DNA from 2 places in the Leifsonia sp. McL0627 genome. Region 2 is predicted to be linked to the other one. Evidence: riboswitches for the same ligand, from Rfam matches in the RefSeq annotation. Region 2 holds a riboswitch; the other holds the start of a gene.

Region 1 (3,389 bases), 450 kb from region 2:
TCGGGCACGAGATGACGTTCGAGACGGACGTCTCCGACCAGGACCGGCTGCGCCGCGAACTGCTGCGCCTGTCCAACCAGGTGGGGGAGCGGCTGCGCAAGAACGGTCTGGTGGGGAGGACGGTCGCGCTCAAACTGCGGTTCTCCGACTTCCGCACGGTCACCCGGTCGCGCACGCTCGGCGAGGCCACGAACGTCGGCCGGCGCATCTTCGAGGAGGTGTGGCAGATCTACGAGGGCCTCGACCTCGGGCGCACCCCGATCCGGCTGATCGGTGTGCGGGCGGAACAACTCCTCGAAGCGGGCGGCGACACGCTCGCGCTCTGGGACCCCGACGACGAATGGCGGGAGACCGAGCGGACCCTCGACGCGGTCAGCGCGCGATTCGGACGGGGGATGATCGGGCCGGCCTCGCTCGTGAAACGCCAGCGCGACGCGGAGGCGGCGGCGGACGACGGCCGCAACCCGCGGTGGCTCAGCGACTGAGCCCGGTCGGCGCATCCGAGGTCGGCGCATCCGGAATCGGCGTATCCGGGATCAGCGCAGGCCGACGATGATGCCGCGGTGGTCGCTGCCGTTGTCGGGCAGCACGTCGCTGGTCACGTTGGTCAGCCCGCGCACCAGCGCGTGGTCGAGGCGGGTGACCGGGAACTCGGCCGGCCAGGTGAAGCCGAAGCCGAGCGTGCTGTCCGGCGCCTCGGTCAAGGTCGACAGCAGCGGCTGGAACTTCCTGTCCGTGCTCGCCGTGTTGAAGTCGCCGACGACGATCAGCTTGGTGGCGTCGTCCGCCTTCACGGTCTGCGCCAGCTGGGCGAGCATCGTGTCGCGCGACTGGTAGGCGCCGGGCCGCACGGACGCGAGGTGCACGGCGTAGACGCGCGTCGGGGTGCCGGGGGTGGCGAGGTCGACGCGGAGCGCCCTGTCCCAGCCGAGGCCGAGGTCGAGGCGCTGCTCATCGCTGATCGGATACTTGCTCCACAGGCCGACCGTTCCGACGATCGAGCTGTGCGGGTAACCGGGGGCGAGCACAGCGGCGACCGTCTCCCGGGAGGTGGCGTCGAGTTCCTGGAGGGCGATCACGTCCGGTGCGCGGGCCGCGAGGTCTTTCGCGATGCTGCCCGCCGCGCTGTTCTGGGCGTGGATGTTCTCGCTCGCGACGGTCAGCGACGGCGCTCCGGCGTGCATCGACGGCAGCAGCGCCGGGACGAACGTGCTGCCCCACACGGCGGCGGCTGCGGCGACGCACAGAGCGCCGAACAGCGACAGCCGCAGCAGCGACGCGATGCCGAGCAGCAGGATGAGGGCGCCGAGCCAGGGCAGGAACGTCTCGATCATCGACGCCGAGCCGGCGATGTTCGGCAACAGGTCATGCCAGAGCAGCACGGCACCCACCACCAGGGCGAGCAGGCCGACGACGATGCCGCGGGGGCCACGGCGGGAACGGATCATCGACACTCGCACGATTATTCACGGTGGACTGCTGAGAACCCGCCGCAAACGCTGGATGCGGGCTGAGCAGTGCCCTGGTGAGCCTGGGAGCGGAAGGGTACGGTGGCTGCATGACGAACATCTCCTTGAAGCTCGCGGAAACGATCAGCTCGAACGGCATCAAGTCCGTCTACGGGGAGCCGGTGGAGATCGACGGGACCACCATCGTCCCCGTCGCCGCCGTGCAGTACGGCTTCGGCGCAGGATCCGCCGGTGAGGGCGAGGACGCGGACGCCCCGGGCGGCGCGGGCGGCGGTGGGGTGAGCATCCCGTTCGGTGCATACATCAACGACGAGACGGGCGTGCACTTCCGCCCGAACATCATCACGCTGCTCGTCGTCGCCATCCCGTTCGTGTGGGTGGCCGGTCACGCGTGGGCCCGTGTCATCAAAGCCCTGAAGAAGTGACGAACGCACTAGACTGACTCACGAACACGGGAGTCCGGTGAGCCGGGCTGAGAGGAAACTTCTCAAGTTTCGACCGTTGAACCTGATCTGGATCATGCCAGCGCAGGGAGACATTCTCATTCATCCCGTGCCCTCTTTTCCTTGAGCGAAAGGGCACGAACAGTGCACGCAACAATCTCTCCGAGCACCACCTCCGGTCGTGGAACGCGCGTCCTGCGCTGGCGGGTCGTCGACATCGTCGTGGCCAGCGTCGTCGCGGTCGCCGCCGGCGTCATCTTCTGGGCGTGGGGCCAGATCGACAACCCGATCTCCGCACCGGTGAGCGCCGTGCTCCCGGGCTTCCAGGGCATCCTGAACGGCCCGTGGCTGTTCGCGGGCGTGCTGGGTGCGCTCATCATCCGCAAGCCGGGCGCCGCGATCTACACCGAGCTGGTCGCCGCCATCGTGTCCGCCCTGATCGGCACGCAGTGGGGCTTCGCGACGCTGCTCTCCGGCGTCGTGCAGGGCCTCGGCGCCGAGCTCGTCTTCGCGGCGTTCCTCTACGCCAACTGGCGGCTTCCCGTCGCACTGCTGGCCGGTGCCGGGGCGGGCATCGCCGAGTCGATCCTCGATCTCCTCTACTGGTACCCGGGCTCCAAGCCGCTCTTCATCGTCACGTACACGATCACCACGACCATCTCCGGGATCCTCGTGGCCGGGCTGCTGTCCTGGCTGCTCGTCCGCGCTCTGGCGAAGACGGGGGCGCTCAGCAGGTTCGCGTCGGGCCGCGAGGCGACAGGCAGGGTCTGATCATCGGGAGCGGAGACGACGCTCGGCAGCGCGGGGCGTCGGCTCCGGCTGCCGTCGAGCTCGACGACTGGGGCTGGCGATACTCCGGACGGCACGCTTGGGCCGTCCGGGGTCTCAGCCTGAGCATCCGGCCGGGCGAGCGCGTGCTGCTGCTCGGCGCTTCCGGAGCGGGTAAGAGCACGGTGCTGGCAGGCCTCGCCGGAGTGCTCGGCGGTGACGACGACGGAGAGTCGACGGGGTCGATCGCGGTCGGCGGGCGGCGTCCGGCCGAAGCGCGCGGCGCCAGCGGTCTGCTGCTGCAGGACCCGGACGCGCAGGTGATTCTCGCTCGCGTCGGCGACGACGTCGCCTTCGCCTGCGAGAACCTCGGCGTGCCGCGGGAACAGATCTGGCCGCGGGTGCGGCAGGCACTGGATGCGGTCAACCTGCGGGTGCCGCTCGACCATCCCACCGCGCAGCTGTCCGGCGGGCAGAAGCAACGCCTCGCCCTCGCCGGACTGCTGGCGATGCGACCGGGGCTCCTGCTGCTCGACGAGCCGACGGCGAATCTCGATCCGGAGGGGGTCGTCGAGGTGCGCGAAGCCGTCGCCTCGGTGCTCGCCGACTCCGGCTCGACGTTGATCGTGGTCGAACACCGCGTCTCGATCTGGCGTGGCCTGGTAGACCGGGTGATCGTCCTCTCGGCCGAGGGCGGCGTGCTCGCCGA
Region 2 (3,389 bases):
TGTCTCCTCCGTGACGGCGTCGCCGATCCGCACCGTGCCGTCGAGCACGGCGTTGACGCTGTGCGGGATGCCGCCGGAGAGCACCTGGAGCAGCGTCGACTTGCCGGAGCCGGACGGCCCGAACACCAGGACGCGCTCCCCGGCCGCGATCCGGAGGTCCACCCCGCGCAGCACGGGGTGCTCGCGGCGCGGATACCGGACGGCGACGCCGTCGAGGGTGATCACCGTGCGACCGCCGCGTCCCGTCCGATGGCGAAGTTGTCCACGGCGCCCGTGCGTGCAACCGCCCGCACCAGCACCTTCGCCAGCACGCCGCCGATGATCGCACCGGAGAGCACCTGGATGATCAGCCTGGTCCAGAACAGGTCGGTGCCGTACCAGCCGGAGCGGAAGGCGGAGTAGAAGAACACGGCACCGGCGCCGAGCGCGCCGGAAAGCATGTACCTGGCCCAGCCGAACCGCCGGTAGCGGCCGACCGCGAACGGCAGCTCGCTTCCAGCGCCCTGGATGGCGGCGGCGATCAGCAGCGTCGGGCCGACGGCCGAGCCGAGGAACACGACCTCGATCACCGAGGCGATGACCTCGGACAGCACACCGGCGAACGGCCTCCGCACGATCGCGACGGCGAGCGGAGCGACCAGCAGCCACCCGCCGAGGAGCACGTGCTGCACCAGGTCGCCGAACGGCCCGGCCAGCGCGGACAGGGCGATCCAGCCCTGCACCAGCGCCCAGTACAGGAACCCGAAGACGACGCCGAGGACGACGACCAGCATCAGATCCCGCAGCGACCACCTGGTCCGGATGCGCCGGGCGCTCTGGACGGTCTCGCCGCTCTGGACGGTCTCGCCGCTCTGGACGGTCTCGCCGCTCTGGACGGTCTCGCCGCTCATCGGGCGTCCTCCGCCCGGCGTGCGACGCTCGGGCTGTTGACCGAGATGGTCGCGTGCGTCGTGACGTGCGCGACGGTGCGGCCGACGGCCGCCCAGGTCGCCGTGATCGTCTGCACGATGGCGGCCACGTCGCCGGAGAGCCTGGTCACGTAGTGGTCGCTGCCGACGTAGGTGCCGCTCGCCTTCGCGTCCTGGATGGCGGCGTAGATGTCGCGCATGTGGTCGGCGGTCCGCTCCGGCGTTCCCTGGTCGTCGAGCGGGTAGAGCGCCCACTGGGCCACCGCCTCCACGCCGGTCGGCGCCAGCTGGACGGCGGCGTCGGCGAACACCGGAGGCCGCTCCGGGCGCTCGCAGGTCACCTCGCCTGGACAACCGCGGGAGAGCATCACGGTGGCGACCACGTGGTGCCCGCCGCGGGCCGCAGCCGCGACGAGGCCGCTGAAATAGCGCGCGATGTCCTGCTCCGCGCCGGTGACCCAGGTGCTGATCGGGTCGGTCTCGACGGTCAGGCCGTGCGCCTGCGTCGCGGCGAGGGCGCCGAGGATGATGTCGACGTAGTCGTCGCTCATCACCGAGAGGGTGATGCGGCCGCCGACGCCGAATTCGCGCGGCTCGATGGACGCAGTGGTGGTGCGCGTGATGGTGGTGGTGTCGTGCACTGTCGTGCCCTTCCTGTCGGAGATGGGGCACGGGAAACACCGTCGCGATATGGCGGCGGCGTGCGAGAATTCAGCCTCCCTGCGCTGGCATGATCCAGATCAGGTTCGACGGTCGAAGCGTGTGACGCTTCCTCTCAGCCCGGTTCACCGGACTCCCGTGTTCGTGACCACATTAGCGTGGTCACGAACACGGGATGCAACACGGATGCGCGTCAGACGTACGAGGCGCGGATCTCCCCGACCTGCACACCACGGCCGAGCACGGCCAGGTCCAGCCGCGGCACGAGCGCGTCGACCGCCTGGCGGTCCACGGCGCCCGCGTCGGCGAGCAGCGACAGGGCGACGATGGTCGCGGCCCGCAGGCTGCCGTCGAGCACCTTGAGCGCGACGGTGCTGCCGTCCGGCGCCGCCATGACCATCACGCCCTCCGCGCCCAGCTTCGCGAAGATGCCGAGTTCGTCGATCACGATGGTGTTCGCGCGTCCTGGCCCGTCGATGGCCCAGCCGTTCGCCAGCACGGCGTTCTTGAGGCTGGCCGCGTTGCGGTACAGCGCGAACGGCGAGCCGTCCGACGCGGTCGCGATGCGCTGGATGCCGCGGGCGAGGGTGCTGAGCGCCATCGCGAAGACGGGCGCGCCGCAGCCGTCGACGCCGGTCGCGACGACCTTGTCCCCGGTGAGCCGCTCCACCACATCCCGCACCAGCTGCTGCATGGGGTGCTGGGCGTCGAGGTAGCTCTCCGTGGGCCAGCCGTTGACCATGCAGGCCAGCAGCATCGCGGCGTGCTTGCCGGAGCAGTTCATGAACAGCGGGCGCTTCTGCTCGCCCGACCGGATCGCCTCATCCCTGGCCGCCGAGTCGAGCGGCCAGTCGTTCGGGCAGAGCAGGGCGTCCTCGGTGAGCTGCGCCTGGGCGAGCAGCCCGCGCACCACGGACAGGTGGGCCGGCGTGCCTCCGTGGCTGGCGGTCGCGAGCACGGCGGCAGCGCCCTCCAGCGGAACCCCGGCTCCCATGACGGCGATGGCCTGGAACGGCTTGAGGCTCGACCGGGGGAACACCGGGGCGTCGGGCGCTCCGAGCGATCGGACGACCGAGCCGTCCGGGCCGAGCACGATCGCCGAGCCGAGGTGGCGGGATTCGACGAACCCGCTGCGCTCGACGACCGCCAGCTCGACGGCCTCCGCTCCGGTGAAGACGGCGGGGCTCACAGCGCGGCGAAGGCGTCGTCGAGCACCTGGACGGCGTCGGCGATCAAGGCGTCGGAGACGGCCAGGCTCGGCAGGAACCGCAGGACGTTGCCGTAGGTGCCCGCGGTGAGCACGAGCACGCCCTGCTGTGCCGCGTATGCCGAGATGGCGTTGACGGCCGCGGCGTTCGGCTCCTTGGTGGTGGCTCCGGTTCCCGGCTGTACGAGCTCGATCGCCAGCATCGCGCCGATGCCGCGCACGTCGCCGATGATGTCGTACTTCTCCTGCAGCGCGAGGAGCGCCGGCTTGAGTGCGTTCTCGATGCGCTTGCCCTCGGCGAGCAAGTGGTTCTTCTCGATCGACTCGAACACGGCGACGGCGGCTGCGGCGGCGACCGGGTTGCCGCCGAACGTTCCGCCGAGACCGCCGGGCTGGGCGGAGTCCATGATCTCGGCACGGCCGGTGACGGCCGCGAGCGGCAGGCCGCCCGCGATGCCCTTGGCGCTCAGCACCAGGTCGGGGACGAGACCGAAGTGCTCGCTGGCGTAGTAAGCGCCGGTGCGGGCCATGCCGCTCTGGATCTCGTCGGCGATGAAGACGACGCCGTTGGCCGTGCACCACTCCTGCAGCGCGGGCAGGTAGCCGTCGGCCGG

What was found. Region 2 has a riboswitch for thiamine pyrophosphate ahead of AC37TH_RS17715 (YkoF family thiamine/hydroxymethylpyrimidine-binding protein). Riboswitches for the same ligand answer to the same signal wherever they lie in the genome.
Region 1: another riboswitch for thiamine pyrophosphate. It lies ahead of AC37TH_RS19840 (ECF transporter S component); the one in region 2 lies ahead of AC37TH_RS17715 (YkoF family thiamine/hydroxymethylpyrimidine-binding protein).

The regions. Positions count from the first base shown of each region.
Region 1 is NZ_JBZCGM010000006.1:813,928-817,316, forward strand. Features, by position in the region: gene dinB (DNA polymerase IV) at 1-485, shown strand, start outside; gene AC37TH_RS19830 (endonuclease/exonuclease/phosphatase family protein) at 537-1,448, opposite strand; gene AC37TH_RS19835 (spore germination protein GerW family protein) at 1,559-1,894, shown strand; TPP riboswitch at 1,920-2,020, shown strand; gene AC37TH_RS19840 (ECF transporter S component) at 2,057-2,683, shown strand; gene AC37TH_RS19845 (ABC transporter ATP-binding protein) at 2,827-3,389, shown strand, end outside.
Region 2 is NZ_JBZCGM010000006.1:364,463-367,851, forward strand. Features, by position in the region: gene AC37TH_RS17705 (ABC transporter ATP-binding protein) at 1-225, opposite strand, end outside; gene AC37TH_RS17710 (ECF transporter S component) at 222-890, opposite strand; gene AC37TH_RS17715 (YkoF family thiamine/hydroxymethylpyrimidine-binding protein) at 887-1,549, opposite strand; TPP riboswitch at 1,609-1,718, opposite strand; gene AC37TH_RS17720 (asparaginase) at 1,762-2,757, opposite strand; gene gabT (4-aminobutyrate--2-oxoglutarate transaminase) at 2,754-3,389, opposite strand, start outside.